2 regions of the Neobacillus sp. FW104-15D2 genome follow, and region 1 is predicted to be linked to the other one. Evidence: riboswitches for the same ligand, from Rfam matches in the RefSeq annotation. Region 1 holds a riboswitch; the other holds the start of a gene.
What was found. Region 1 has a riboswitch for lysine ahead of AC3WR0_RS17035 (amino acid permease). Riboswitches for the same ligand answer to the same signal wherever they lie in the genome.

Region 2: another riboswitch for lysine. It lies ahead of AC3WR0_RS02490 (aspartate kinase); the one in region 1 lies ahead of AC3WR0_RS17035 (amino acid permease).

Annotation. Positions count from the first base shown of each region.
Region 1 is NZ_JBYTCJ010000022.1:23,932-31,892, forward strand. It holds gene asnS (asparagine--tRNA ligase) at 1-6, shown strand, start outside; gene AC3WR0_RS17015 (STAS domain-containing protein) at 329-1,297, shown strand; gene AC3WR0_RS17020 (STAS domain-containing protein) at 1,324-2,160, shown strand; gene AC3WR0_RS17025 (MFS transporter) at 2,253-2,477, opposite strand; gene AC3WR0_RS17030 (alpha/beta-type small acid-soluble spore protein) at 2,677-2,934, opposite strand; gene AC3WR0_RS17035 (amino acid permease) at 3,390-4,871, opposite strand; lysine riboswitch at 4,974-5,166, opposite strand; gene AC3WR0_RS17040 (MarR family winged helix-turn-helix transcriptional regulator) at 5,473-5,913, shown strand; gene AC3WR0_RS17045 (YitT family protein) at 6,301-7,119, shown strand; gene AC3WR0_RS17050 (C39 family peptidase) at 7,468-7,961, shown strand, end outside.
Region 2 is NZ_JBYTCJ010000002.1:143,868-151,828, forward strand. It holds gene srtD (class D sortase, LPxTATN-specific) at 47-631, opposite strand; gene sdhB (succinate dehydrogenase iron-sulfur subunit) at 746-1,507, opposite strand; gene sdhA (succinate dehydrogenase flavoprotein subunit) at 1,515-3,272, opposite strand; gene AC3WR0_RS02480 (succinate dehydrogenase cytochrome b558 subunit) at 3,331-3,939, opposite strand; gene AC3WR0_RS02485 (YslB family protein) at 4,386-4,835, shown strand; gene AC3WR0_RS02490 (aspartate kinase) at 4,957-6,192, opposite strand; lysine riboswitch at 6,407-6,584, opposite strand; gene uvrC (excinuclease ABC subunit UvrC) at 6,655-7,961, opposite strand, start outside.

The sequences.
Region 1 (7,961 bases):
TTTTAAGCAATAAGATTAGTTTAGGTCACCTTCAAGTTTTTGGTGACCTTTTCTTATTTGTCTTTTAAAGAATCCGGCATAGAACTCGCAAAACCTATATATTTTTTCTTTTTTAAACAGTGGGTGCTCTTTTTAAGGGAATGTTATAAAGAAGTAGCGGAAAGTCTATCAGTAGACATTTATAAAAGTAGGATGTACATTATTAAATAGGAAAAAAGGTATAGCTGGCTGAATAGCTTGTTGTAGGAAGGGGTTATTTCGATTGAGCAATAGTACAAGCGAAAATCGCTATGAAATAAAGGTGGGGGGGTTAGATTTTAAATGGGATATGGGGGAAGGACTATTTTTATTCGAAAATGATGATTCAGTCCTTTTTTGGATTTCCTCAGCAATGAAGACCTTTTTTGATACAATTGAAGAAGTATCCGGAGAAGATGCTGCAAGCGTAGTATTAGAAACAACCGGATTTCGGCAAGGATTGGTAGTAGGCGAATATTTTCGTAATCTTAAAGGGGTTAATGTTATAGAAGCTTCGGCTCTTATTCCACATACATACGCTTCAGCAGGCTGGGGAAAAGCCAAAATCCTCGATTTAAATCAAGAAGCATTTACAGTTACAGTTAGAATGCAGGACAGCTGGGAATATAAAATAAACAAAGCACAAGCGAAGGAAAAAGGCGGAACTTTTCTTGCGGCTCACTATGCTGGAATTTTTACAGGGTTATTTGGAAAGAACATTTGGTTTGACGTTAAAAAAGACCAAGTAAATGGCGATGAATACAGCCTGTTCGAATATTCTCCATCTTCGGTTACCGTTTCGAAGAATATTCACCAGCTCGCAAGGAAAAAAGAATCGGAACATATTCGAGAGCTGGAAATATTGGTAGAGCAAAAAACAAAGGATTTGCAGGAACTCATTAAGCAAATATCCTCTCCTATTATTCCCGTTCTTGAAGGAATCGTGGTCGTGCCTCTAATTGGTAAATATGATGAAAGCAGATCTGAAGATTTGTTAGTAAAGACACTTAATAATTTACCAAAATATCAGGCGCAATTTTTAGTGCTGGATCTAACCGGCCTTGACCAGGAAATGAGTGGTTATAGTGCAGAGTTTATTCGTAAGCTCGGTGCAGCAGCATCACTAATAGGCGTTGATACCATTTTGGTCGGTATTTCTGCTGAGTTGGGGAAAAATATGACAGAGTCTAATATAAATCTATCGAAGTTTCCTTGTTTTCATTCGCTTCAGCACGGGATTTACTATTCCTTGGCACAGGTTGGCCGGAGAATCATATAAACATCAAATACCTAGGAGGGTATTTAATGCATAGAAATCAATCTTTATTTTTGTATATGGAAGAGCATGCAACAGATATTAGCAGTGAATGGTTTGAAAATATCGAGGATTCGGATGCGATGTCTGTTTATGCTTCTAGTAATTCTCATGTTGTTAAAATACTAAGAGAGCAGAACCTTGATTTTGTTCTTCATTTAAACCGGATTTTTATTGAAGAAAAGTCACAGTTTTTCAAAACTTTTAATGAATGGATTGTTATGATAGCCAGTGATCCAGAACATATGAAAACACCCATCCCTAATGTTATACGTGAATTCGTGCGGGTTAGGGATGTGTTTTTAAAATATGTTAGAAACTTTATCAATGAAAACAAAGAGAAGATAGAGCGGTCAATAGCTGATTTATGGAATGAAATGATAATAAAAGCTTTTGATGTTGCTATTCATCGGTTTGTGGAGGAAGCTTATAAAATTTCCAACAGGCAGCTAGTGGCCCAGCAGGAAATGATCAATGAACTTAGCTCTCCAGTTATCTCTTTGAATGATGACAGGGCTCTTCTTCCGTTAATAGGAGACATTGATACAGCTAGGGCTAAAAGGATATTAGAAAATACCTTAACGCAATGCGGTGAAAAGGGAGTCAAACACTTATATATTGATTTATCCGGTGTGGTAATGATTGATACTATGGTAGCTCATCAGATTTTTCAATTACTTAAAGCCCTCGATTTAATTGGGGTTGCATCTACTATTTCAGGCATTCGTCCAGAGATCGCTCAAACAGCTGTCCAGTTGGGACTATCTTTTGACCGTGTAACCATAAAGTCCACACTTGCTAATGCATTGTCTATTACAAAAATATAAAACGAAGGATCTCCACTGCAGGGAGATCCTTCGTTTTTATATTTTTTAACAGGAAAAAGCCCGCCGTAAAAGGCGGGCTTTTACATATAACCTTAGATTCTTTCCCGCTTGGAAGATATTTCATCCGCAAGACTAAGAAACATCCCAAATCCAAAGAATACCATTGATGCAATGATGACCCCAATACCAAAAACAGAAATATAATAGTTCTCATTGTAACCGCTTGCAAAAAGGCTGCCAAAAAAGATGACTAACCCAATTAAAATACCAATGGAAGCGATTTTCTTACCTGCTAAGGCTGGTCTCATATGGTCCATAATAACATCCCCTTTTACTGAATATTCTACACTTTGACACAAATTTGTCAAATGTTTTGTATAAAAGGTTTCCAAGATGGGCAAAAAACTTGCTTTTTTCAAGTGAGCTTTCTTGGCGGGGGGAGGGTTATGGGATTTAAAAGCGGGTAAAAATGAAAAAAAGGAAGCAAAGATTGGCCTCCTCATAATGGATTGTAATTTATTGATTATTTTTATTTAAATTTTCCTTTGCCATTTTGATTAATTCACTAACCATTTGGCCTCCGAGTCTTCCCCCTGTTTTTCCCGCCTGACGGGCTGTAAGAAGACCGTTATAACCGTGCTCTAATGGGACACCTACCTCTTTTGCTATTTCAAATTTTGCTTCTTCTGGCTTGCTAGTTTCAGCTATCTTAGCCTTTAATTCATCCATTGCTTTTCGCGATTCCGGAACGAGTAATTTCCTTTTTCTGGACATGATAATCCCTCCTATAATTAAGATAACCCATTTTGCTTATTCGATTCTTAAAACACCCGAAAGCTTATTAGGTTCAAGGGATTTAACTATAAAAATAGAATACAATCTTTTAGAGGGGGATATATTTGCGAATTAGAAACATTTTGTTTCTAGTGCCAGAAATAAAATAAAATGAACAAGACTTGCTAATTTTTCGTTTTCAAGCTGAAATCAAAAAGTTTCGCATTAACGGAAATTTATAAAACAGGAAATGAGATTCTAGATATAGAAAAGGAAATGAAAAATGGAGAGACTGGGGGTGAAAAAGATAACCATGCAAGAATAAGTTTTTATGTAATCACAGGATATAAAACAACAAGGGAAAAACGAAGATGAGCTTTGGACCTACTCTATAAACAGTAGAAATAAAAAAAGCTGCCCCAGCGGAAAGAGTACCGCATAAGACAGCTTTTAACTTAGTTTGAAAGATCGCACTCTTCCAGTTTAACAACCTTTGTTTTCTTAACAAATTTATAAACAAGCCAAGTTACAATAAAGAGAGGAAGGCCAATATAGGAAACAAGAACACCATTCCAATCGATATGGTCACCCATAAATGCTGAGTAGTTTTGTCCCAAGACTACAATTGTACAAAGAACAAAAGCAAATATAGGACCAAAAGGGAACAGCAAAGCTTTATATGGCAGGACATTTAGGCTTTTACCTTGTGCAACAAATGCTTTACGGAAACGATAATGACTTAGGGCAATTCCAAGCCAGGCAATAAAACCTGACATTCCAGAGGCATTAAGCAGCCAAACATAGACTTTGCCGTCACCGAAAAGTGAAGCAAGGAATGCCACTGTGCCAACAAGAGAAGTTACGATTAAAGCATTAACAGGAACTCCGTTTTTATTCAATTTACCTAGAAATTTAGGAGCTTTTCCTTCACGCGCCAAATCCCAAAGCATTCTGGTTGAAGCATACATACCAGAGTTTCCTGCTGAAAGTACGGCAGTTAAAATGATAGCATTCATTACAGATGCGGCAAAAGCAATACCTGCTTTTTGGAAAACCATTGTAAACGGACTTACTGTAACTTCACCGCTTGCCAGGTTTGGATTTGTATATGGTATTAATAAACCAATTACAAGGATGGCAAGCACGTAAAATAGAAGAATACGCCAGAAAACCTGTTTTACAGCCTTTGGAATGCTTTTTGTTGGATCATCACTTTCTCCAGCTGCTACCCCAAGCAATTCAGTTCCCTGGAACGAGAAGCCTGCTGCCATAAAAATACCGAGCATAGACATAAAGCCACCGTGGAATGGTGCATCAGCAACTGTAAAGTTTTTAAATCCAACAGGCGCATGACCGCCCATAATTCCAAAAATCATTAAAAATCCTGTAATAATAAAAATGATGACAGTGACTACTTTAACTAAAGAGAACCAATACTCAGCTTCACCAAAACCTTTTACAGAAAGATAGTTTAAGAGAAACATGATCACTAAAAATATACTGCTCCAAATCATAGAAGGTGTGTTTGGAAACCAAAATTTCATGATCATTGTGACAGCAGATAGTTCAGCGGCAATAGTTATAGCCCAGTTGTACCAATAATTCCATCCTAAAGCAAAACCAAGTGATGGATCTATAAATTTGGTAGCATATGTGCTAAAGCTTCCAGCAACAGGCATGTAGGCTGCCATTTCAGCAAGGCTGGTCATTAGGAAATAAACCATTATTCCAATTAGAATATAGGAGAGAAGTGCTCCGCCCGGCCCGGCTGTGTGGATAGCTCCGCCACTTGCCAAAAATAGACCAGTACCAATAGTCCCGCCTAAGGAGATCATGGTTAAGTGTCTGGACTTTAAGGAACGCTTTAACTCAGATGTTCCTTTTTTAGATTGTGGGAAAGCTGATGATAATGTTTTTTCCTTGTAAGATGTCTGCATGAAAATCTATACCCCTTTTCTAGATGTTGCGGAAGGAGTCGGGAATATAAAAATGCCCTCGAAGCAGATTCGACGGCATATCAGTACCCCGCATCATACCTTCCGAAAGATAGCACAACACGTTTGGCTGGTAGGGCACAAACGTGACAGTTCTGTTCCTTTTTGGAAACAGCCCCAGCTTGTCCTTGCAGAGAACAAAAACAAACTTCGGCAACTCTTCCTTTCAAACGGAGTTTTAGATTTTCTCTGAACCTCGTCCGTTTTACTAATAAAAGCCGCGACCTCTACCTCATCGGTTGATGAGGATTTAAAGTTATTAAGTTAGTATAGTTTTAAAGTATAATTAAAAACAGAAGAATGTCAATCCTTTTTTGGCTAATCAGAATTTATATCCCTAAATTCTGAACGCACGACGGACAGGAAGTCCTAGTCAGGCGAAAGGTACAGGATGTACCGATTTGAGCGTGATAAGTAAAACTAGGGCATCCGCCAAAGGGACTTGGCGAATGCCAAGTTTTTCTAATAAATTAGATGCGCTTATACCAGAATTAACTTTATATCAAAATAGTTATTCTTATTGAATTTGCAAGGAGGATGGAAAATGAACCAGAATAGGGAGCTATATAATTTAGTAAGGGATGTACATCATCTTCTTCAAAGGGGCATTGATAAAGAACTAGAATCTTTAAATATTAGCTTTGTTCAGTTTGGGGTCATTCAGGTTCTATCCCGTCTTGGAAAAGCTACGATGACAGAATTAATTGATGAAATTGGCTGTGCACCAAGTAACATGACTACTATGATTCAGAGATTGAAAAGGGATGGTTATGTCAAAAAAGAAAATCACCAATCCGATCAGAGAATAACACTGGTATGTCTTACAGAGAAAGGGGAACAAGTAAAAGAAAAATTCAATGCCCAATATGAAGAATATTTGAGAAAAATATTCGGATTTCTTGGGAATGAAGAGCGTATTAGACTTCAATTGCAGTTAGGATATATAAAGAATCAATTAAATACTTTATCAGGGACGGAAACATAAACGGGTTCCCGTTTATTTCCGCCTTATTTCATATACGAAATAAAAAATATTATTTAATTCATATATGAAATTTTTCTGTTTAATTAATTTCATATATGAAGTTAATCTGTAATAAATTCTCTGAGAGAAAAAGAGAGAAACCAGGTAAAGTACATTGTCTTTCAATTTCTTGGGTACCTTAAAATTTGAACTGAAAAACCACGGTTTCTTTTTGCTTAAAAAGTAATTCTTTAGTGAAGGGATGCCAGTAAGGAAATTTGGAGAGATAGTCCTTTGTTTAAAGACAGACTAATTTAAATTATTTTAAAAAACTATTAAATTTACTTAGAAAGGGATAATCAGTATATTTTATAAAAAGAAAAGTCTGTTTGTATCAGGAGGACACTTTTGATGAGGTTGCTTAGATTATTATTTGGATCAATAATTATTATACTTGCTTTTAATTTATTTTTAATACCTCACAAAGTGATGAGCAGCGGTATGAGCGGCGTATCAATGATCATAGCGATGGTTTCACCGATCAATACAGGTGTTGCTAACTTCTTGCTTAATTTTCCTTTATTAGTTATTGGATATTTGAAACTCGGAAAAAAGTTTATTGGGAATACCCTTTTATCAGTCCTGATTATTTCTGTAGGCCTTTATTTTGTTCCTGTGCAGGCAATTGTCCAGGATAAAATTTTGTCATCCATTTTTGGCGGGGCACTTACGGGATTGGGTGTTGGTATCGTATTTCGTTCCTCAGGCTCAACAGGGGGATTTGATATTATTGGCATGATGGTTTCGAGGAAAAAGGATTTTCCACTTGGAGCTCTTCTATCTGGAATGAATGCAGCGGTAATCATTTTAAGTGGCTTTCTATTTGACTGGGATCAGGCACTCTACACACTTGTATCCATATTTATCACTGGAAAAGTGGTTGATGCCGTGTATACTCATCATGTAAAACTGACTTTAATGATTATTACCGAAAAAGGTGATGAAATAAGGGAGAAATTTATCTCAAAGGTTTATCGGGGCTTAACTGTAATGGATGGTGTTGGAGGATTCTCAAATGAGAAGAGAAGCATTTTAATTGCAGTCATTTCACGCTATGAACTCGCTGAAGTTAAAAACATAATAGAAGAGGTAGACCCACAAGCTTTTGTGAACATTACAGAAACAATAGAAGTAATGGGGTTGTTTCATAAACCAAGTCCACAATAGGGAGGAAGCCACGGCTTCCTCCCTTCTTATTTTAAAATACTCCGCACAATGGTAGAATGGCAAAAGCAAATGGCATCCTTGAAAGGCTTTTGTTCGTCCAGCTATTCCCCTTGCTCTTTTAAGTAATACTTATTTATTCCGCAATAAGAATAGCGAATTCAAAATAAATCCATTAGGAATATAATAATTGCATAAACTTCCGGTGTGATTTACTAAGACTTAATTCAATAAATAACCAATTTATTTAGCTTGAAAGAAATTACCAAGCCTTAAGTTTGGCAATTTCTATAAAACTTTTAATATAATAAGATATTGAATAGATAGACAGTAAAAGCAGTGAGGTAAAAAATGAAAAAATATACAAAAGAAATCCTTTTGGTTTTTATGTCAGCCAGTATGATATTGTCTGGCTGCAGCGCACTCGATTCAAATTTATTAAAGCCTAAGCAAATTGAAGCTCAAGCAGATATGATTCCAGTTAAGAAAAAGGTTATTGCTCTAAAAGAGAAAAAACTCCCGCCGCTCCCTGATCACATTATTTTGGATGTTCCTTTATTTAAGCAAATGGAAGCTCCGCGCCTTTATAATGGATGCGAGGTAACCAGTCTCGGAATGATGCTTAAGTTTCATGGCTATCAGGTAAACAAGAATGAATTAGCCAGAAAGATTAAAAGAGTTCCCCTGAATATTGGTCAAGGATTAAAGGGAAATCCCAATGAAGGTTTTGTTGGGGACATGGAAAATGGTCCAGGGCTTGGTGTCTATCATGGACCCATTGTAGACTTAGCCAGACAGTATGCAGGCGATAAAGTTATTGATTTAACGAACAAGCCGTTTTCGAG
Region 2 (7,961 bases), on a different contig from region 1:
AGGATTTTGGAAGTTTCGACAAAAAAGGAAGGACTTTAGTCCTCCCTTAAATTGCTTTCGCATAGATGATATAACGTTTTGGTGCATTTCCGACATATCTGAATGGATAGCATGTAGTAATAATTAATTCTTCCTCTTTGTTTTGCAGGGTGATGATGCTTCTATCCTCTGCTTTTACAATCTTCGTCTTAATAATTTGATAGTTATAACTTCCATAGGGCATTTTTACCTCTAGGTTATCACCAATTTTGAGTTCTCCCAGCCTTTGAAAAACGGTATCCCGGTGACCTGATAAGACAATTTGTCCGTGACCCCCTGGATAAAATGATCCTTTATAGTGACCAACACCCTTTTTGAGGTCATCTCCATTTGTTCCTTCTACTACCGCTAATTCTGACTTTAATTTGGGCAAGGTAAGGATACCTATTGCATCACCAGAAATAGGAGTGAACTTCTTTTTCTGAATGGCAGGTGTTTTTGTATTAGCATTTTGGCTTGCAACCACCTTTTTTGCTTTTTTAAGGGTGCTGGCCTCTTTAATTCCTGAATCAGTAAGCTGCCATATTCCAGTGCCAAGGACACCTATACCGATAACCACGATTAACCATGGCAGAAAAGTTTTTAATTTCATCTTTTTTCCTCTTTCAAGAGCCAATATCTTTTTCATATTATAACAAATAAGGTGGGCTCTGTTGTTCAAAAGGCAGAAAAAAACCCCTTCCCAGCGGAAAGGAGCTTTTTAAAGTTATATACTATCGCTTCCAAAGAAGTTACGGAATCCCTGGAAGGTAGTATCTCTGTTAAGAGCTGCAATTGAAGTAGTCAAAGGAATACCTTTAGGGCAAGATTGAACGCAGTTTTGAGAGTTACCACAATTAGTGATTCCTCCGTCTCCCATGATTGCTTCCAAACGTTCTGCCTTATTTAGCTCACCTGTTGGATGAGCATTAAATAAGCGCACTTGAGACAATGGAGCTGGTCCAATAAAGTCTGATTTGCTGTTAACATTTGGACAAGCTTCCAAACATACACCACATGTCATACATTTTGAAAGTTCATAAGCCCACTGGCGTTTCTTCTCTGCCATACGTGGTCCCGGTCCCAAATCGTAAGTTCCATCGATCGGAATCCAAGCCTTTACCTTTTTGAGTGAATCAAACATTCTGCTGCGGTCAACCTGTAAGTCACGGACAACAGGGAATGTACGCATTGGTTCAAGCCGGATAGGCTGCTCAAGCTGGTCAACAAGGGCTGAACAGGATTGGCGCGGCTTACCGTTAATAACCATGGAACACGCACCGCAAACTTCCTCAAGGCAGTTCATTTCCCAAGTAATTGGACTTGTTTTTTCTCCCTTTGCATTTACAGGATTTCTGCGAATTTCCATTAGGGCAGAAATCACGTTCATATTGGGACGATATTCAATATCGAATTCTTCCGTATAAGGAGCAGAATCCGGGGTTTCCTGTCTAGAAATAATAAACTTTATTGTTTTATTTTCAGCCATGACGCTTCTACTCCTCCTTTGATTTTGAATAGTCGCGTTTACGCGGCTTAATTAAGGAAATATCTACATCCTCGTAGTGGAACGCAGGTGCAGATTTAGCATCCACGAACTTTGCCATAGTTGTTTTTAAGAAATCCTCGTCATTTCTTTCTGGGAAATCTGGCTTGTAATGCGCTCCGCGGCTTTCATTTCGATTTAGGGCACCAATTGTAATAACACGTGCAAGCTGCAGCATGTTTTGAAGCTGTCTTGTAAAGGCAGCTCCCTGGTTGCTCCATTTAGCGGTATCGTTAATATTAATATTTTGGTAACGTTCCAGAAGCTCTTGGAGCTTTTCGTCTGTCTTTTGAAGCTTGTCGTTATAGCGGACAACCGTTACGTTGTCAGTCATCCATTCTCCAAGTTCCTTATGAAGGACATATGCATTTTCCGTTCCGTTCAATGACATAATGCCGTTCCATTTATCTTCGTGTTCTCTCACATGCTGGTCATATAATGAAGAAGATAGGGAATCTGATCCCTTTTTCAATCCATTAACGTATTTAACAGCATTTGGTCCTGCAATCATCCCGCCGTATACGGCAGAAAGAAGTGAGTTTGCTCCAAGACGGTTAGCACCGTGCTGGGAAAAATCGCACTCTCCCGCTGCAAATAATCCAGGAATGTTAGTCATTTGATCATAATCAACCCAAAGTCCGCCCATTGAATAGTGGACAGCAGGGAAAATTTTCATTGGAAGCTTACGTGGGTCTTCACCCATGAACTTCTCATAAATCTCAATAATACCGCCAAGCTTAATATCCAATTCCTTTGGATCCTTATGGGAAAGATCAAGGAACACAGTGTTTTCACCATTAACACCAAGTTTCATGTCTACGCAAACATGGAAAATTTCACGTGTTGCAATATCCCTTGGAACAAGGTTTCCATATGCAGGGTATTTTTCCTCAAGGAAATACCAAGGCTTACCGTCCTTATAAGTCCAAACCCGACCGCCTTCACCACGTGCTGATTCACTCATCAATCTTAGCTTATCATCCCCTGGAATAGCTGTTGGGTGAATCTGAATAAACTCACCATTTGCATAATATGCACCCTGCTGATAAAGGATTGAAGCAGCAGAACCTGTATTAATAACGGAGTTGGTAGATTTACCGAAGATAATTCCAGGTCCGCCTGAAGCCATGATAACAGCATCAGCAGAGAAAGCTTTTATCTCCATCGATTTCAAGTTTTGAACTGTGACTCCGCGGCAAGCTCCCTCATCGTCAAGGACTGCCCCTAAAAACTCCCAGCCTTCATACTTTGTAACCAAGCCCGCAACTTCAAAGCGGCGTACCTGTTCATCCAATGCATAAAGGAGCTGCTGACCAGTAGTTGCACCAGCAAAAGCAGTACGGTGATGCTGTGTTCCACCAAAGCGTCGGAAGTCAAGTAATCCTTCAGGTGTACGGTTAAACATAACACCCATACGGTCAAATAAATGAATAATGCCCGGTGCAGCTTCACACATTGCTTTTACCGGAGGCTGATTAGCCAAAAAGTCTCCGCCATAGATTGTATCGTCAAAGTGGATCCAAGGAGAATCCCCTTCACCTTTTGTATTTACCGCTCCATTTATACCGCCCTGGGCACAAACAGAGTGAGATCGTTTAACAGGAACAAGTGAGAATAGCTCTACCGGTGTTCCAGATTCTGCAACCTTAATCGTTGCCATTAAGCCGGCCAAACCGCCGCCGACAATAATCACCTTTCCTTTAGCCATAGTGATTCACTCCCCTAAATACTGCAATCCTATTACATATAAAAAATTGCGAAGTCTATTAAATGAAAGAAACAAGTGCACTAATTCCTACATAAGAAAGCGCAACAAATAAAATGATGGTAACATATGTAGTAATTCGCTGTGATCTTGGTGTAATTGTAATACCCCAGCTAACAAGGAATGACCATAATCCATTGGCGAAGTGGAATACTGTAGAAAGAATTCCAACTACATAGAACCAGAACATAAATGGAGAAGAAAGGATGTTCTCCATCATCTGAAAGTTTACTTCCGTTCCAAAAGCTGCTGCAATTCTGGTCTCCCATACATGCCACGCAACAAAAATTAAAGTAATAACCCCTGAAACACGCTGAAGCATAAACATCCAGTTTCGGAAATAGCCATATCTGCCAACATTGTTATTAGCTGTAAAAGCAATATAAAGGCCATAGATTGCGTGGAAAAGCAAAGGCAAGAAAATAATAACCGTTTCTAGCAAAATGCGGAACGGCAGATTGCCCATAAAATTGGCAGCCTTATTAAACGAAGCTGCTCCTCCTGTTGCATAATGATTGACTACCAAGTGCTGCATCAGGAAAATCCCTACAGGAATTACCCCGAGCAATGAATGCAATCTTCGATAAAAAAACTCTCGATTACCAGCCATACATTACCCCCCTTAAATTATAGAGATGAATCAAGTTTTCTCTCTTTCTAAGAATTAAAACTATCATCACCTGACAAAGTAAATACCCCTTTGTAACAATACTGTGAACATGTTCATTTTACTCCCATCATTTTGTACCGTCAAGAAAACGTATACATAAAAGTCTTATATTTAAAAAATTTTTTAAATATATTGATAGTGACAAAATTGTTTAAACAAGCATGAAATTGAAGCCTGTTCGCCCTTATATATAAAGACTTTTTGAAGATATTGCCGAATAATGAAAAAATTTCGTATGCAATTTTTCAATTTTAAAAAATTATACCAAAAGAATGGGTATACTAAAATAACAATATTTTAATAGGCTGAATTTACTTTATTCCAAAAAAAATGCTTAAATCCAATACAAATTGTATATAATAGACTAATAGAAAGAGGGGAGAGCTTTGAAAGAACATACATCTGCTGAACTTGAAGCATCTAATCAAACTGAGAATCCGGACTTGTTTGGATATGAACTTTTGCGCGGAGACCTTCTGCCAGCGTTATTAGGCAAGGACACCCCGGAAATCTTATATTGGGCTGGCAAACATCTGGCCAGAAAGCACCCGCTTAAAAGCCTTTTAGAAATTAACGACTTTTTTATACGAGCCTTCTGGGGATCTCTCGAGCTAAAAGTTGAGGATAAAAATGAAATGGAATTTGAATTGGCAAGCCCGTTAATGGTTTCACGAGTAAAATCCAAGTCCGAACACTTTTTTCAGCTTGAGGCGGGCTTCCTTGCTCAGCAAATTGAATTCTTAAAAAATGCAGTTACTGAAGCATTTGAGCACCCTTTAAAAAAGGACTCAAAGGTAAAATTTACTGTAAAGTGGGATCATAAAGACACCCTATAAAAGGAAAACGAAGCAACTAGTTTTGCTGTCATCCAAATACATTAACAAAAAGCTTTCACCGAAAATCATGGGTGAAAGCTTTTAATTTTGGTCTTTCATAAAAATAAGCCAAATGATTTTTTTATCTTTTTACAGCCTGGTATTCCTTAGCTAAATCAAATGCGTTATGAAGCACTTCAACCGCTTTAAGCATACTTGTTTCTGCAACAACAGCGGATACTTTAATTTCTGATGTACTTACCATTTTCACATAAATTCCGTTATCAGCAAGAACCTTGAACATTTCTGCTGCAACGCCTGGATTGGAAACCATGCCGGAACCGACAATAGATACCTTTGCGAGCTTCATTTCCCATTCTACCTGGTCATACTCAAGAACGGCCCTGTTTTCCTCAAGAACCTTTAATGTATTCTCGAGATCCTCTGTCTTAATTGAGAAAGAAAGATTGGTTTCATTGGATTCAGTGGTACTCTGAATGATAATATCAACATTTATATGGTTTTTTGCAAGGGTAGTAAAGATTGTTGATAATCCAGTCAAATAATTATGCAATCCAAATATTGTCACTCTTGTTATTTCATCCTCAAAAGCAATTCCGCGGACAACTAAATTTTCCTCCATCTTTGGTTCCTCCTCAATAATTGTGCCTGATACTTTCTCCATGCTTGAACGAACCTCGAGAGGCACGCTATAATTCTTGGCAAATTCAACCGCTCTTGGATGAAGAACCCCTGCACCCAAATTGGCAAGCTCCAGCATTTCATCATAGGAAACTGCCAGGAGTTTTCGAGCATCCTTTACATATCTAGGGTCTGTTGTATATACTCCCGTAACATCAGTATAAATATCGCATTTATCTGCTTTTAAAGCTGCTGCAAGTGCTACTGCTGTTGTATCTGACCCGCCGCGTCCAAGAGTGGTTATTTCTCCGGAATCGGTAATCCCCTGGAAACCTGCAACTATAACAACTTTCCCTTCAGAGAGCTGCTTTTTAATTGAATCCGTTTCAATTTTTAATATACGTGCATTACCATGTACAGGTTCTGTATGTATACCCGCTTGCCAGCCTGTAAAAGATACAGAATCGGTCCCCTGGCTTTTTAAAGCCATAGCCAGCAGGGAGATTGTAATCTGTTCGCCTGTTGTTAAAAGCATATCCATTTCCCGCTTATCCGGCTGGGCGGATAACTCCTTTGCAAGACTAACCAGATGATCGGTTGTTTTACCCATAGCTGAAACAACAACAACAACGTCATTGCCTCTTAGCTTTTCCTCCTTGACTCTCTCTGCCACATTCAAGATTCTTTCCGCACTGCCAACAGAAGTCCCTCCAAATTTTTGAACAATTAATCCCACTTTTTTCCCCTTCTTTCCGGTTTTTCAGAGCTGATTTATTTCAGTTTTCCCCATTAGAAAAACTCGGCATTCGCCAAGTCCTTTTTGGCGGATACCCTAGTTTTTCTTATGCGTTCAGAATTTATGGATATAAATTCTGATTAGCTAAAAAAACAAAAAAGCAATGAGAGATTATCTCATTGCTTTGAACACGAATAAAAAACATACGCGTACAATGTGAGATAGCTCTCCAGGGTTTGTACCCTGACAATCCGGCATTTATTCAATACAGGACCAGCAAAGAAGGTGATGAGTCCTTCACTGCTTCGGCGGATAATCCCTTTCACGGCCCTTCCCGGAAGCTCACTCTTCTCCAGGCCATTACTCTTGATTCCCGCACCTCTACCTACACTTTAATACTATAAAGTGATAGTAATATAAAGTTTTTTAAATTATAGCATAACTATAATTTCCTGACAATGCTTATTCCTGAAGTTTTTTTTGCAGCTCTTCTGCTACGTTTAGCGGAATTCCAGCTTCCAAAAGTTCTTCAAGTCCTGCTTCCTTCATCTTCTTAACCGATCCAAAATGTTTAAGCAATAACTTTTTCCTCTTTTCTCCAATGCCCTGGATATCATCAAGGAGAGAATGAAAAGCTGTTTTCCCCCGGGTCTCCCGGTGGAAAGTGATAGCGAACCGGTGAACTTCATCCTGAATTCTTTGCAGCAAATAAAATTCCTGGCTGTTTCTTCCTAATGGAATAATTTCTAAAGGATTTCCGTATAGAAGCTGGGAGGTTCTGTGTTTCACATCTTTTACCAATCCTGAAAGAGGAATATCCAGACCCAACTCATTTTCCAATACATCTCTAACAGCTTCAACGTGCCCTTTTCCTCCGTCAATGATAATTAAATCAGGAAGGGGAAGTGATTCTTTTAGAACTCTTGTGTATCTTCTTCTAACAACTTCCCTCATTGATTCATAATCATCCGGACCCTTTACGGATTTAATCTTATATTTGCGATACTCTCTTTTATTTGCTTTTCCATCCTGAAAAACAACCAGTGCTGAAACAGGATCAGTTCCCTGAATATTAGAGTTATCAAAAGCCTCAATCCGGTGAGGCGTATAGATGCCAAGAAGGCTTCCAAGGTTCTCAACTGCTTTAATGGAACGCTCTTCATCCCTTTCAATAAGCGAGAACTTCTCATTTAAAGCAATTCGGGAATTTTTAATGGCAAGTTTTACAAGCTCTTTTTTTTGCCCTCTTTGCGGCTTTAGAACTTTAACTTCCAATAGCTGTTCGGCAAGTGCAGTATCCATTTCGTCTGGAATTAGAATTTCCTTTGGCTTGATATGGTTTGCTTTTTCATAAAACTGGCCAAGATAGGTTAAGATTTCTTCTTCAGGCTCGTTGTATATTGGGAACAAGGAGACATCCCGTTCGATTAATTTTCCCTGACGGACAAAAAACACCTGAACACACATCCATCCTTTATCAACCGCATAGCCAAATACATCCCGGTCGGTAAAGTCAGTTGTAGTCATTTTCTGCTTTTCCATGGTTGTTTCTATATGAGCAATTTTATCCCGGTATTCCTTAGCCCTTTCAAAATCTAAACTCTCTGCTGCAAGGGTCATTTTTTCTGTAAGTTCATTCTTAATCTCTTTATAACCACCATTAAGAAAACGAGTAATATCATCGGTAATTTGTTTGTATTGTTCTGCTGCAATATCCTTTACACACGGAGCAAGACATTGTCCCAAATGATAATACAGGCAGACTCGGT